DNA from 2 places in the Shewanella oneidensis MR-1 genome. Region 2 is predicted to be linked to the other one. Evidence: predicted binding sites of a transcription regulator. Region 2 holds the regulator's gene; the other holds the start of a gene.
What was found. Region 2 encodes FliA, which starts transcription of late flagellar genes. Its sites were predicted from a motif close to CTAAAGNTNNNNNNNNNNNNGCCGATA; they were not measured.
Positions count from the first base shown of each region.

Region 1: a site for FliA is predicted at 1,783-1,809, ahead of SO_RS11475 (VC2046/SO_2500 family protein). Genes of this name have one in related genera too.

Region 1 is NC_004347.2:2,620,052-2,628,209, reverse strand. It holds gene queC (7-cyano-7-deazaguanine synthase QueC) at 1-244, opposite strand, end outside; gene queE (7-carboxy-7-deazaguanine synthase QueE) at 433-1,101, shown strand; tRNA gene SO_RS11490 (tRNA-Tyr) at 1,308-1,392, opposite strand; tRNA gene SO_RS11485 (tRNA-Tyr) at 1,510-1,594, opposite strand; tRNA gene SO_RS11480 (tRNA-Tyr) at 1,634-1,718, opposite strand; gene SO_RS11475 (VC2046/SO_2500 family protein) at 1,844-2,332, shown strand; gene SO_RS11470 (DUF406 family protein) at 2,496-2,783, shown strand; gene SO_RS11465 (putative bifunctional diguanylate cyclase/phosphodiesterase) at 2,971-5,154, shown strand; gene SO_RS11460 (YchJ family protein) at 5,245-5,739, opposite strand; gene SO_RS11455 (nuclear transport factor 2 family protein) at 5,770-6,345, opposite strand; gene smrA (DNA endonuclease SmrA) at 6,478-7,068, shown strand; gene SO_RS11445 (M2 family metallopeptidase) at 7,422-8,158, opposite strand, start outside.
Region 2 is NC_004347.2:3,344,115-3,352,272, forward strand. It holds gene SO_RS14940 (chemotaxis protein CheW) at 1-58, opposite strand, end outside; gene SO_RS14945 (ParA family protein) at 42-833, opposite strand; gene SO_RS14950 (membrane anchored protein in chemotaxis locus) at 896-1,414, opposite strand; gene SO_RS14955 (protein-glutamate methylesterase/protein-glutamine glutaminase) at 1,428-2,552, opposite strand; gene SO_RS14960 (chemotaxis protein CheA) at 2,573-4,849, opposite strand; gene SO_RS14965 (protein phosphatase CheZ) at 4,865-5,602, opposite strand; gene cheY (chemotaxis response regulator CheY) at 5,616-5,999, opposite strand; gene SO_RS14975 (RNA polymerase sigma factor FliA) at 6,047-6,760, opposite strand; gene SO_RS14980 (MinD/ParA family protein) at 6,753-7,634, opposite strand; gene flhF (flagellar biosynthesis GTPase FlhF) at 7,639-8,158, opposite strand, start outside.

The DNA.
Region 1 (8,158 bases), 720 kb from region 2:
CATCACGGGTGAGGGCAGAAATGGCTAATTCGTTGAGTAAACTCACATCCATCACTTTATGGCTGGTGATGTTTAAGCGTTGGGCGAGGGATTTCGCCACGTCAATTTCTTCACGGTGGCGCTGTCCATAATCGAAGGTGATCCCATGGACTTCATCATACTGTGTTAAGGCTTGAATAAGACAAGTTGTTGAGTCTTGCCCACCACTGAATACGACCACGACCTTTGAAACTGATGCTGACATAAGATCCACTTTAGAGTGACACAAAAATAGGGCGTAAGTGTAACTCAGGTGTTAGGGCTTGAAAACTCTTTGCTGGCGCGGCTATGCAGGCATTTATCTGTGTGGCTGCTTAAATGCAAGGCGGTAAAAACTTGCAGCTACCGTTAAAATCCTCTATAACTGCCGCCCCAGAAAAATGGAACGCTAGCATGAATTACCCAGTCAACGAAGTCTTTGAAACCATTCAAGGTGAAGGTGTCTTTACCGGAGTACCCGCCATTTTTGTGCGTTTACAGGGCTGCCCTGTAGGCTGTGCTTGGTGTGATACCAAACAGACTTGGGACTTGCTTGAGACGAATAAAGTCTCACCAGAGCAAGTGATCACCGTTGACGGCACTGTGGGGCGTTGGGCAAATCACACCGCGCAGAGTCTAATCGAGGCATTCCATGCGAAGGGATACACTGCGCGCCATGTGGTGATCACTGGGGGTGAGCCTTGCATGTACGATCTGCATGAATTAACCCACATGCTCCATCGCGCCGGCTTTGCCACTCAAATTGAAACTAGCGGGACCTTTGAGGTGAAATGCGATAAAGATACTTGGGTCACTGTTTCACCCAAGGTGAATATGAAAGGCGGTTATCCGGTGTTAGCGCAGGCCTTGAACCGTGCCAATGAAATTAAACATCCGATTGCGACTCAAAATCATATCGATGAACTTGATGAATTACTTAGCGATATTGATGTATCAGCCAAAACCATCTGTTTACAGCCTATTAGCCAAAAACCAAGGGCGACCGAATTAGCAATGAAGGTGTGTATTGCCCGTAACTGGCGTTTATCGATTCAGACCCATAAGTATCTGAATATCGATTAATGTGTACTTAGCTCAACGCAGAAATATTTCTTACTTAGCTCAACGCAGAAATATTTCTTAGCGCTCCAAATGGGGCGTTTTTTATCAGCAAAATCTACAGGTTAGAGATATAGATTTGAGCGATGAATAATAAGTTTGAATAAGCTGGTGTGCTAGAAAGAAAATTTGGGCAATAACGAGAGATAAAGTTTGATATGAGAAAGAAGTGGTGGAGGGAGAAGGATTCGAACCTTCGAAGGCGGAGCCGTCAGATTTACAGTCTGATCCCTTTGGCCACTCGGGAACCCCTCCACATATTTTCTTTTGACGGTTAAGTGGCAACTAAACGTCATCTTAAATCTTGGCCTGATTTAAGGGTAAAGCAAGTTACAGCAAACTAACACTCTTTGAACCACAGTCAGATAAAAGTGGTGGAGGGAGAAGGATTCGAACCTTCGAAGGCGGAGCCGTCAGATTTACAGTCTGATCCCTTTGGCCACTCGGGAACCCCTCCACAAGTATCTTTTATAGCATCGCTAATTGTTAGTGCAAATGGTGGAGGGAGAAGGATTCGAACCTTCGAAGGCGGAGCCGTCAGATTTACAGTCTGATCCCTTTGGCCACTCGGGAACCCCTCCTCAATTGCGGCCGCCATAGTAGTCAGAAACCTTAGGCATGTAAAGTCTAAATATGAAAATTTTCCTAAAGTTCTTGTTCAACTGGTCGATTAACTAACAACGAGTTGTTTTAACGATGTTTTTTTATGCAAATCGATGTTCCTTTAATCAATGAAGCCCAAATTGGCACCCGCTTAAATGCGGCAATCGAACACAACAGGCGAGGTGAGTTTGCCCTGTTGCTATCGTTATTGTCTGCTGATGCGAGGGACATGGCGCAGTTTCAATGGCAAAAAGAACTCGATGCGGCCGAAAAATTACAACGTCAGTTTGAATTACCACCAAAACAAACGTTAGTGGCGGATTTATCCTCCGACAATCATATTACCGATAATAGTGCTGTGTTTATGCAGCAAGGGGCGAGAGCATTTCAACTGCAACAGGCATTGCGCCCTGAAGCGTTAGTGATCCGAGGTAATGAGCCCATTGCCATGGCCGAAGCTTTAAGTAATTGTGAGTTAACGACTCGCTTGCGGCAGCGAGGACAATTGCCGTCCCCTCAAGTTGAAATCATGCACTTTGCCGATCAACTGGCTATCCAGCGTCATTTGGTACCACGCCTAGCCAGTGCTTAATGGCCTAGACTGAATCTTATCAAGGGGATTGATTTAGGATAATAAGCGTGAGCAATACCTGAGTCTCTTTCATCATAATTCCCTATAATTAGCCGTTAGTGATATTAATGTTGAGTCGCTTATGTTGAGTTTTTAACATGAGTTCATTAAAGAGGATAACCCTATGAAAGGTATCATTGCAGGACAAACCCCCACAGTAAATGACACTTGTACCGATTGCGGCAGCTTTGTGGATATCGGTGCTGTGATTGATGAACAAGATACTGCGCTTGAAATGCAGTTTACTGGGGCCGAAGCAAAAAATGAGGCCGCAAAGATGGTTGAGCGTGCCCAGACACGTTTTCGCCACACGCAAGCGAGCGTTGCTCCGGGTGAAACGGGTGTGACGCTCAAACTGGTATTTGATGTCAGTGTCGAAAAAATGATTTTCCAGTTAGAGAATGGTCTATAGCAAAAAACCTGTGATACAAGTCGAGGTTAATTTGTAATAAAGTGTGGCCGATGTTGCTGTTTTGAATATAGATAGTGTAATCTGCGTCAACAAAAATAATGATAAATCGACTCCATTAACACAGCTCTTTTTGGTGTTAGTTGCAGCAGAATCGTTTTACCCAACACGACGTTTTGTAGGGATCAGAGTGAAGCGACGTCAGCATCAGCACTTATTAGAGTCTTTAGTCCATTCTACGGCAAAGCAACAGGGTGATTTCACTAAGACGGCAGAGTTAGCGACAGAGCTACTCTGTCAGAATTTAGCGGTTTCTTTGGTGTCAATATGGATTTTTTCTGCCGATCAAGGCACGCAATCTCTTGTTGCTCAATTTGGCTCCATGGCGTTGCAGGACACGTATCGTCCCAGTCTGCTGCATACGGTGCCACGTTATTTAAATGAACTCAAAAATTATCGCCATATTGATGCAGGCAATACCCTTATCGACCCGCGATTGACCGAATTAGTCGATAGTTATTTTATTCCACGCCAAATTTTATCCAGTCTTGATGTCGGCATTCGCATCAATGGTCATCTTGAGGGCGTGCTCTGTATTGAACGGGCGCAGGTCACTCATCATTGGCACGATAGTGAAATTCATCTTGCTTGCCAAATGGCCGATCAATTAGCCCTCACCCTCGCCACAAAACATGCTTACGATAAAGAAGAGCGCCTTAGTCTTTTCCGTTGTGCCATAGAACAATCTCGCCAGATGAGTATGCTGATTAACTTGCACACTGAAAAAGTGGAATATGTTAATCAAGCCCATGAGGATATTACTGGGATTGCGCGGGATAAGAGTATAGGCACTAATTTACGCGATTTAACTTTTTTCAGGCAGCACAATGCGTTAGCTGAGCAGACCTTAGCAAAAATTTTCAGAGGGGATCAAGCAAAGGGTGAAGTGCAATTTAGTCGTACAGATGGCAGTCGTTACTGGCTGAAATACATCGTGAGCCAATTTATCACCGATAGAGGCAATCATTACGCTTTAGTGTCGGGTGAAGAAAACTCCGATGAGCATAACTACAAAGCGGAGCTGGAGCGGTTGGCGTGGCGTTGTGGTTTGACAGGGCTTAACAATCGCAGTCACTTTAATCGCGTGCTCGAGCGAACAACCCATGGATTACTCTTGTTGGTCGATTTGGTCGCCTTTAAGCGTTTTAATGATACTTATGGCCATGAAAATGGCGATAGCCTGTTGATTGAGGTCGGTCGGCGCTTAAAACATTTTTCAGAAATTAACAAAGCGACTGAAATCGCCCGCGTTGGTAGTGATGAATTTGCCGTGTTACTCACCGACGATAATGCGGTTTATGATCTCGACTATTTCAGTACCCGCTTATATCAGCATTTAGCTATGCCGATATTAATTGGCCGTGAGCAAGTCGAACCTAAGCCCGCGCTGGCCGTGGTTGATATTGCCTCCGTGGCGAATCTATTTGCGCCACTGACCTGCGCCGATATCGCAGTGCAATACGCAAAGAAGAAAAAAGGTACAGCAATTCAAGTCTTTAACAGTACATTGCTGAGTGCATTTAAGGAAGACGCGCAAATTGAGCGCGATTTACATAGTGCCATTCGTGGTCGCCAGTTTGAACTTTATTATCAACCCTTAAGGGACCTTGAGCAGCAAACCTATATCGGCGCCGAAGCCTTGATCCGCTGGCATCATCCCAAGAAAGGTGTGCTGTATCCCGGCGCATTTATCGATATTGCCGAACAGTCAGGCATGATTAACGCGATAGGCAGTTGGGTGTTAGAGGCGGCGTGTCGGCAATTGAATATTTGGCAGCATCATAATGCCGATCTTAGCATGCACGTTAACGTGTCAGCGCGGCAGTTTTTTAGTGGTAATCTGTATGAGCAAGTGTGGCAGCTTTTGACCCGTTATCGTTTAAAGCCCAAAACCTTAATTTTGGAAATCACTGAGACGGAACTGATGGGGGATATTCGCCATGCCACCTTATTGTGTCAGGAGTTAGCAGAACTGGGGGTTGGCTTAGCTATCGACGATTTCGGCACGGGTTACAGCTCGATGCGTTACCTTAAACAGTTCCCCATCAGCAAGTTAAAAATCGATCGCTCGTTTATCTCTGATTTGACCATTAGCCGCGAAAGTCAGGAAATTGTGTCAGCCATTATTGCGATGGCCAATGCGCTCAATATTTCCTTGACGGCCGAAGGGGTTGAAACCGCTGAACAGGAGGCATTTTTAGCCAAGAGTTTGTGTCATCAAGCGCAGGGATTTTTATACAGCCCAGCCCTGCGAGAACCCGAGTTTGCACAGTTTTTACTGACGGCTAAACAACCGAATCTTATCGCGCACTAAATCTGATGTTGGCATTCGGTGTAATGATAAAAACAAAGGCAATCAATTGATTGCCTTTGTTTTATGAGTCTATGCTGTCATCACGTACAATTAACGTGTTAAGCAACATTGTTTAAATTTCTTACCACTATGACAAACACAAGGATCATTACGCCCTGGACGTTTGGCATGCATTTGTTGCCCTTGAGTGTAATACCAACGCCCCTGTTGAAATACAAACTCAGATCGTTCATAGATAGCATCAATCTCTCCGGCAAGTTTGTACCAAGCCTTGAAGGTGACATTGCCGCGCAAAGTGCCATCGGGATGGGTTTCTTCATTTGCCGCCAATACCTCAAGCGCTAACCAATTCGGATTAGGGCCTTGTTTAAGTTGCTCAAGGGTTAAGCTACCCAGAAAGTCCACATGGTGAGTTTTAATAATGTAATCAAAATTTTTCAACACAAATGCACAGTAGCGAGAACGCATTAACTGCTCGGGACTGGTGGCAACTTGTGCCCCTGAATCAACATTAAGGTGCAATGCTTCACAACAGTTTTGGTAAGATTTTTGGCTGCCACAGGGACAGTGATTTTCTATGGTCATATATGTAAGTTATTAAAAGATAATGAATGACTATTTGGATTTTTTACTGTCAGGCAAGGGAGGAAACTGGCGGCCATAATGAAGATTTGGTACAGGCTTGGCATTCAAATAAAAACTTGGCTCAGCTCGATTGTTCATATCAAGAGTGACATTCCAGCTATGCTGAGTCTCTTTTTGCGTTCCTATCACAAATTTGCCTGCAAATTCACTCACAGGTTCGCCGGTTTCTTCTGCGGGATAAAATCGCACTAAATAATAACCGGTATCAAACGCGCTATCGCCTGATAATTTGCGGTTGAGAACCCGAAAGTCGATGTCGATGCGGGCCTTTTTAGCACGAATTTTATCGAAAAAGCGTTGGTAAATGGCAACGATATTGTCGCGGCCATAGTAGATTTCCTTACTTTGACTTTCAGAGAGATAACTTGCATCTTCAGCATAAATTTTGGCAGTAATATCTTGATTTAGTTCATTAAACGCCTGAGTTAACAAAGGATAATTAGCATTAATCAGCTGATCCGTTGTGGTGGTGGTTTTGGCTTTTGTGGGCGTCGCAAAACTTGGAAGCGATAATAGGCATATCAGGGCTAGCAGCAAAAATCTCATTACATTATTCTAATCAAGCATTCATGGCGCCACTATAATGGAGGCGCCCGCTGAACTAAAGAGTTGAATGTTTACAAAGTGTGTTTCTGTTATAAAAGTGCACACTGAGCGTGAAGAGTGGAGGAGCTTGCCATGCTGGATAATGAATCGGCACTGTTTTTTGAAGAAATGGCGGGAGTTGTGCCACTAAAAGGCGATATTAAAGCGGTGAATTTACAACCCAAGGCACTTACGGTTGAACAAATACAACGTCGTGATGCGCTGCAACGGGAGGCTTATTTAGCCTGTATGCCCTTGGAGTTAAGTTTGATCCCCATCATAGCCCCAGATGATATTGTCAGTTTTAAGCGAGAAGGGGTTCAAGGGGGCGTTTTTAAACGCTTAAGACTAGGGCAATACAGCATTAAGATGGAATTAGATGTGCACGCCTATCGTTTAAGTCAGGCGCGTGAGGCGTTACTCAATTATCTTTTAGCGGCGCTGGCACATGGTGAGCGCTGTGTGATGCTAATTCACGGCAAAGGTCATAATAGTAAACCTGTGGCGGGACTCCTTAAATCTGCTGTATGTCATTGGTTATCTCAGCTTGAAATGGTACTTGCCTATCATTCGGCGAAAACCGAGCAGGGCGGTACGGGCGCTTTGTATGTGATGCTGACCAAATCTGAACAGCTCAAGATTGAAAATAAAGAAGCCAATCGTAAGGGAATGGGCTGGCGCTAAGGATTTGCTCAACGGATTGACTTTACTGATTTCGTTTAACAGAGTGTCGCTAGGGCGTGTTGACCTTTCAGGGTTATTTTTGCAGCTAAATGCTGCCCGAAGGGTTCGTCTGGCAAGCCCTTGCTCTTACTTTCTGTCATAAGAGCCGCTCGTCATTTGAGTAAATTACACATCATTCCTCGTTTCGCGAGCACGAACTTGCCAGAACGAACAAAATTTAATCTCGAAACGTCAACACGCCCTAGTTTTTGTTTTCACAAATGAAGTAAAAAAATGCCCAACTTAGTTGGGCATTTTTGTGGGGTCTGTTTTTTAGTGTAATGGTTCCAAAGGCCAGCGACGCTAGAAACTGATTACCAGCCGCATTGACGATTCGCAGCCTTGTTCTGCTCATCAAGCCAGGTTTTGAGCGGCGCAAAATAATCGAGTACAGCGTTCGCGTCCATGGTTTCAGTGCCTGTTACTTCCTTTAAAGCCATAGGCCATGGCTGACTCGAGCCCAACTCTAACATTCTATTAAGTTTTTCTCCTGCAGCTTGATTGCCGTAAATGCTGCATCTATGCACTGGTCCTTTATCGCCTGCAGTTTCACACAGCGCCTTGTGGAACTGGAATTGCAAAATATGGGCGAGGAAATAACGGGTGTAAGGCACATTGCCAGGTACATGGTATTTTGCACCTGGATCAAAATCGGTCTCACTTCGCGGTGTCGGCGCTTTAACACCTTGATATTTTTCCCTCAGCTCCCACCACGCTTGGTTATATTGGGCAGGGGTGATTTCACCGCTAAATACCTTCCAACGCCATTGGTCGATCATTAGACCAAAAGGCAGAAAAGCGATTTTATCTAAGGCTTGCTTAAGCAATAAACCAATATCCTTTGAAGCGTCGGGTACCTCTTCGAGTAAGCCTATCTGCTTGAGATAACTTGGTGTGATAGACAGCGCGATGGTGTCGCCAATGGCTTCATGGAACCCATCATTGGCGCTGTTTTTAAATAGGAAAGGCTGCTGCTTGTAGGCGCGTTGGTAGAAGTTATGGCCAAGTTCGTGGTGAATGACGGTGAAGTCTTCAGCGGTTTTTTGGATAC
Region 2 (8,158 bases):
CTTCGTGCAGCAATAATTCAAAAAAATCAAAAACAGTTTCATCAACCGATTTTGACATGGCCAAACTCCCCAGCTAAAAGAAAATCTAATAATCTTTCATAAGCTTTCACACCACGACAACCACTTGCATAATGGGAAGCAGGTAAATGCGCTAAACTTGCGTCTCTAAACTTAGTATCGACAGGGATCACATCACGCCATAGACTCTCACCATACTGCTCACTTAACAACTGCAGCGCAGCAGGTGAGGCTTTGGTACGTTTATCATACATGGTTGGCACTACGGTATAACTGTAACGAGTCTTTTTAGAACGTCCCATGATTTCCATGGTTTTCACCATACGTTCAAGTCCTTTAATAGCCAAGAACTCGGTTTGCACTGGAATCACAATATGTTGGCTAGCAGCAAGTGCATTCACCATCAGCACCCCCAACACGGGAGGACAGTCAACAATGGCAACATCATATTCATCAGCAACGAGGGCCAGTAGATTACGTAAGACGAGCCCCATACCTTCTTGATGACCTAATGCTCTATCAAGAGTAGCTAGCGCCATCGTCGCTGGTAATAAATCTAAGCCATCCACTAAGGTTGGTACTATATGTGATTTAACCAACTCTTTTGTGAGATTTTGGTGCGCAATAAACACATCAAAAAGTGACCCTGGAACCTCTTCCGAGTCAATGCCAAGGTAGTAACCAAGTGAAGCGTGGGGATCGGTATCAATCATCAAGACGCGCTGACCCCGCTTAGCGAGCACTCCCGCTAAACTGGCTACTGAAGTGGTTTTTCCGACTCCACCTTTTTGATTCGCAATGGTCCAGACTTTCAAAGCACTGACCTCTTAAATGTTGATACTTTGCCATTTATGACGAGAATTGGCGGCATGCCACACTACTCCTCTTCCCTTGTAGTCACTCTTATGCCACCGTTTGGCAGACTGATCACCTTTACGCCATCGGCATTTTCTGTAATTACTACAGGGATCTTAGTTGACTCCTGTCGCGGCTCAGTTGCCACTGTAGATTCAGTCTGTAAACGCTGAATAGCTAATGGTTCAGCCGGTTGCGGCTCGGGCAAAAGTTGCTTGCCAGTATCAGGCGCTTTTTCAAGCAATGGTGGAATATTTTCTCCATTCGCCACAGATACCTCAGGACCAAGCGTGACAGCTTTATGTTCGCCAGGTGCAGCCATTTTTAGCATCGCCTTGGTTTGCTCTGGATGCGTAGCGAGCCAGTCAGCAATAACCTGCGCCTGTTCATCTGGCACCATGAGCATAACTTGAGTTGACTCTAAGCGTTTAACATCAGCACGCAGTTTGATATTTTTTCGATGATAATCAAAACTTAAGGCGCCGAGGCAAACTATCGCAATGCCCATTAACACCATAATAAGCACAACATTTGTGCTTATTTGTCCTTTGCTGCTAGCCACGCGCAGACTCTTTTAAAATCGACTCAGCCATGTTATCCAAAGAAATAGACTGCGTTGCGATTCCTGTGCTTGCGACGGCTTGAGGCATGCCATAGACGACACAACTCGCTTCATCCTGCGCCCAAATAGTTGCACCTGCTGCTTTGAGCATTCGAGCGCCTTCTCGGCCATCTGCCCCCATTCCGGTTAACACTACCGCTAGTACATCACCACCATAGGCTTTTGAAGCAGAAGCAAAAGTGATATCAACACAAGGCTTATAATTCATCTCGGCACTACCCGCGAGCACTTTAATTCGTCCTGTAACACCTGCACGTTCGACCATCATCTGCATCCCACCTGGCGCTAAATACGCGCATCCAGGACGCAAAATATCGCCATTTGCCGCTTCTTTTACCTCAATTTTACACAAACCATTTAATCGACTCGCAAACGCTGGGGTAAAAGCCGCAGGCATATGCTGAATAAGCAAAATAGGATGTGGATAATTTGCAGGAAACTGAGTTAACACTTTCTGTAATGCGACAGGACCTCCTGTCGATGTGCCAATCAGCAGTAATTTATATTGCTTACCACTGGCACGAATAGACGATAAAGGAGAAGAACGAACCGGCGCAGAGGCGCTTTGAACGGGTGTGGTTGCATTTCCCACCGCTGAGCCAGTAGTTGGCCTTGGGGTAACAGGAGCAACACTAGGACGTGTTATTGGACGAAAAATTCGACGACGACCAAGAGCCTTCACTCTTTGTTGCAATAATAAAATCGCTTCATCTTTATTGGTCGCAATATCTTCAAAACGCTTAGGTAAAAAATCTAACGCGCCCGCATCTAACGCATCTAAGGTAGCCTTAGCGCCATCGTGGGTTAATGAAGAGAACATCAGGATTGGTGTTGGACACTTTGCCATGATTTCACGGACAGCTGTGATACCGTCCATGACTGGCATTTCGATATCCATAGTGATCACTTGGGGATTGAGATCAGCTGTCATCTTCACCGCTTCAGCCCCGTTAGAGGCCGTCGCGATTACTTCCAATTCAGGATCTTGATTGACTATTTCACTAACACGTCGTCTAAAAAAGCTTGAGTCATCAACGACTAATACTTTAATGGCCATTCCATTCCTTAACTTGGAAACTAACTTTTATTTTTCGCATAATGCTTTAATAGCCCAGGAACATCCAAGATCAGCGCAATACCACCATCGGATGTAATCGTTGCCCCCGCCATACCTGGCGTGCCATGCAACAGGGCCCCTAGCGGCTTAATCACCACTTCTTCTTGGCCAATAAGCGCATCCACAACAAAACCAATCTGCATTATACCTAACTGCACAATCACAACATGGCCATGTTTTTTGTCACCATGTTTAAAGTTGGTTTTATTTCGATGCAACCAATGCTCTAGATAGAAAAGCGGTACGGCCTTGTTGCGAACAATCACTGTAAGCTGCCCGTCAACAATATTGGTCTTAGTGAGATCGAGGTGGAAAATTTCGTTAACGCTAGATAATGGCAAGGCAAAGACTTGTTTAGCAACGTCAACCATAAGCGTTGGCATAATCGCCAAGGTTAACGGCACTTTAATCTCAAGTATGGTGCCTTTACCCTTCATCGAGTCAATGTGTACTGTGCCGTTGAGTTGAGTGATACGTGTTTTAACCACGTCCATCCCCACACCACGACCCGATATATCTGAAATTTCAACCTTGGTTGAAAAACCTGGAGCAAAGATCAGATTATAAGCCTCATTGTCTGTCATACGCGCAGCAGAATCTTCGTCCAGCACACCGCGTTTAATGGCAATTTGCTTTAACTTTTCCGGATCCATACCTGCACCATCATCTTCGATTTTTAGCAGAATATGGTCACCTTCTTGGCTCGCTGAAAGTGTAATCACGCCTGTTCTAGGTTTTCCAGAAGCCTCACGGTCATTAGGCATTTCAATACCGTGGTCGACAGAGTTACGCACCAAGTGGACCAATGGATCTGCCAGAGCTTCAACGAGGTTCTTGTCTAAGTCAGTTTCTTCCCCGACCAGCACTAAATCGATCTCTTTGTTGAGTGTGCGGGCTAAATCACGTACCACACGAGGAAAACGACCAAAGACTTTCTTAATAGGCTGCATGCGAGTTTTCATCACTGCACCTTGTAAGTCCGCAGTGACTAAATCAAGATTCGCAAGCGCTTTAGACATTTCTTCGTCATCACGACTTATACCTAAACTTACCAAGCGGTTACGCACTAATACTAACTCACCCACCATATTCATGATCTGGTCAAGTCTTGCGGTGTCTACCCGAACGGTCGTTTCACCTTGAGGCACGCTTGTCGATGATGCGGCGGCCGCTGCTTTAACGGGGGCTTTTTCAGCAACGACAACTTCTGCCTTAGGTTTGACAGTTGGAGGTATTGCAGCAGTGACACTCGCTTTAGGAGCAACAGGCGTCGCAGTCGCTGCGACAGGAGTTGGAACAGTTTTCGCAGCTTCAGCTTTCGCTACTGCTTTGACTGGCGTCCCTCCTTTGCCATGAAGTTCGTCGAGTAAACGTTCAAACTCATCGTCGGTAATTTCGTCCGAATCCACAGACGTTGCAGTCGGTACTGTTGCTGACGCTGGCGCAGCAACAACTTCAGCCTTAAGCTTGGCTGGCACGGATTCTTCCACTTTGCCACTAAATTTACCAGAGCCATGAAGCTCATCGAGTAGCGCTTCAAACTCATCATCGGTGATATCATCACCCGAGGTGGCTGCTTGGGCTGGAGGTTTAACGGCATTAGAGATGGAAGCGGCTGCGACATTTGAAGTCGCTACGCCAGGACCTTTTCCGTTTCCATGCAGGGCATCAAGCAAAGCTTCAAATTCTGCGTCATTAATTTCATCAATGCTTGAGCTTGCAGAGTCGACTGTTTCAACAGGCATCTCTTCAACTACGGCCACTTCAACGATGGTTTCAATAACGGGTTCAGGCTCTGGAATAAGTTCAGGCTCTGGCGCACGTTGCCCTAATTCGGAGGGCAGTGGCTCACCTGAGCTCAGTAGTTTTAATTTGGCGAGTAATGCAGCATCCGCGGGATCTTGTTGCTCTCCCTGCTGGGTTTGAGCAAACATGGTATTAATCGCATCAACAGCCTGAAGAATGATGTCCATTAACTCTGCTGTGACGCTGCGCTTACCAGTGCGTAATAAATCGAATGTGTTTTCTGCCTCATGGCAGACATCAACCATGGGAGTCAGACTAAGGAAACCCGCGCCGCCCTTGACGGTGTGAAACCCTCTAAAAATGGCATTTAGCAAGTCAGTATCATCAGGATTATTTTCAAGGGCAACAAGCTGCTCTTGAAGCAACTCTAATATTTCCCCCGCCTCAATTAAAAAGTCCTGGAGTATCTCTTCATCTACATCAAAGGCCATCAAATTGACTCCCAGTTAGAAACCCAGACTCGATAGCAGATCATCCACTTCGTCTTGACCTGTTACTACATCTTGACGAAGCTCGGCATTCATTATCGGCCCTTCAGCTTCAATATTATTTTTCTGAGTAATCTGACTCTCAATCATTGGCTGCTCACCAAACACCGTCAGCATAGACACCAGATTACTTTCAACTTCCATCACTAGATCGATTACCCGACGGATCATTTGTCCAGTCAGGTCTTGAAAATCTTGCGCCATCAATATTTGGTTAAGTAATTCGCGTAATCGGTTCGAGTCCAATTCACTGCGCGACATCAAATGCTGAACATTATGGCAAAGCACCTTAAAGTCAGTTAGGGCAATTTCGCGACGCATTAATTTTTCCCACGATGGCATCACTTGTTGAATATTCGCGGTTAATGCATTCGCTAACGGCAAGCATTCCTCAACGGCATCCATGGTCTTATTTGCCGCCTGCTCAGTCATGTCAATTACATAACTTAGCCGCTCTTTAGCATCCGGTATTTCTGTATTCGCTAACTCAACTAAACGATTATCGATTTGAAAATCCATTAATGCACTGTGCAATTGGCGAGTCAGTTTACCCACCTCATCAAAGAGTTCCCTCTGGAGAGGAGCAGCTAATTCCCTAAATAAATCATCAGCTTGAGAGTGTTCATTTGCACTTAATAGTTCTACTAAACGCTGAGCATGCTCGAGCGTGATGAGCCCTGATGTTTGTGACTTCATAGCTCATCCCTGCTTAAGCGAGTCGTTCGAATATTTTATCTAACTTCTCTTTCAATGTTGCTGCTGTAAAAGGTTTAACCACATACCCATTAACCCCCGCTTGCGCGGCAGCGATAATTTGTTCACGTTTTGCTTCAGCAGTGACCATTAATACAGGTAGATGCTTTAGAGAGTCATCGGCCCTGATGGCCTTAAGCAAATCGATACCCTGCATGCCTGGCATGTTCCAATCTGTTACGACAAAATCAAAATCGCCTTTTTGCAACATTGGCAAGGCAGTTGAGCCATCGTCTGCTTCTTGGGTATTGTTAAAGCCCAAGTCTCGCAACAAGTTCTTGATGATACGTCTCATTGTCGAAAAGTCATCAACGATGAGAATCTTCATATTCTTGTCCAAGGTTTCCTCCGGTGAGCTGACATTCAGTGCTCAATTAATAATTATACTTATGTCCACTGCTTGAGTTTGCCTTTGAGTCGCAACATTGCCTGACTTAATATCTGGCTAACTCGCGATTCGCTTACTTCAAGAATGGCGCCAATTTCTTTTAAATTCAATGCTTCATCGTAGTATAACGATAGCACTAGCGCATCTCTTTCGGGCAATATTTTTATCGCCTCAACAAGTGCAGAATGAAACTGGGTTTCTGCCAATACCTCAAACGTACCATCGCTAACATTATCGCTTGTAGTGAGTATATCCTCTGATACGCCTAAGTCTTCTATCCCTATGATTTTACCAACAGAAACATCGTTAAGAATATGATGGTACTCATCGAGCGTCATATCAAGTTTTTCTGCAATTTCTGTGTCGCGCGCATCACGACCTAGCACTTGCTCTAACTCATCAATAGCTTGGGCAATTCGGCGATTATTACGGTGAACAGAACGAGGAACCCAATCGCCACGGCGGATTTCATCCAACATGGCGCCACGGATCCTTATGCCGGCGAAGGTTTCAAACTTTGCACCTTTACCGCCATCAAACTTAGATGATGCTTCTAATAATCCCATCATCCCAGCCTGTAGCAGGTCATCTAACTGCACTGAGGCAGGTAATCTGGCAAGCAAGTGATGTGCAATTCTTTTAACCAACGGTGCATACTGTTCAACGATTGACGTTTTATTGTCTAAACAAGTATACGCTGCGGCTTTATTCACTCGTTTTTTCCTCTTGAAAATCTGGTCGATGAACTAAACGCTCAACGAAAAACTCCAAATGCCCACCAGGTTGCTGTGGAACTGGCCAACTCATAATTTTATTCGCTAGACCATGGTAAGCAATGGCCGAAGGAGACTTAGGGTAAGCCTCAACCACTAACTTTTGCTTACGAACCGATTTACGCAAATTTTCGTCAAATGGAATGGTTGCCACTAATTCAAGTGCCACATCCAGAAATCTGTCGGTCACTTTACTGAGTTTAGCAAACAATTCCATACCTTCGCGCAAACTACGCACCATATTTGCAACAATTTTAAAGCGAAAGACGCCGTGTTCACGACTAAGGATTTTGATTAACGCATAGGCGTCAGTAATAGACGTTGGTTCATCACATACGACGACGAGTACATCCTGTGATGCACGGGAAAAGCTGAGCACCATGTCCGAAATCCCTGCCGCAGTATCCACGATAAGAATGTCAAACTGGGTACGCATCTCGCTAAAAGCACGAATTAAACCAGCATGTTGTGCTGGGCTCAATTCCACCATGCCTTGAGTACCGGATGTCGCAGGCACAATGCCAATACCTTTAGGACCGCGGACAATAATGTCATCTAATTCAGCATCGCCAGACAGTACATGGGAAAGGTTACGCTCAGCACGGATCCCTAACATGACATCGACGTTTGCTAAGCCAAGGTCAGCATCAAGTACTAAGACACGCTTGCCCTTCTCGGCTAATGCTACGGCAGTATTGATGGACACGCTGGTTTTACCCACGCCACCTTTACCACCCGTAACCGCGATTACTTTCACTTTTTCGTTATAGGGTTGATTCATCATACGTAAACCACTTGCTTGATCCAGGGTCATAACTCTACTCGAATGCACAGGTCATATTATCTGACCACGCTGTGTCTGGTAACGATTGTTGTTCTGTGTTTTCTAAGGCCGCTAATGCCTGCTCCGCGAGCATTAAAGTATCAGCGACTTTCATATCTTCGGGCACTCGCTGCCCATCCGTAACATAACTTAATGGCAACCCACTTTGGATCAACACACTTAATGCGCCCGCTAATGACACGGATTCATCGAGTTTGGTGAGTACAACACCAGATAATGGAATGCGTTTAAAGTGATTTACAGCATCCTGCAGCACGCGGCGCTGTCCAGTCGCAGACAGTACCAGATAACTGCGGATAGGTATTCTGCTATTTGCAGTTAAATTATCAAGTTGCTGGTAAAGCCGCATATCTCGTTGGCCCATACCGGCGGTATCTATCAATACTAGCTTGCGATTTCTGAACTGATAAAGAATTTGCTCTAACTCTGCAAGATCATGGGCTTGTTTAACTGGGCAACCCATAATTTTGCCATACGTTGCTAATTGCTCATAG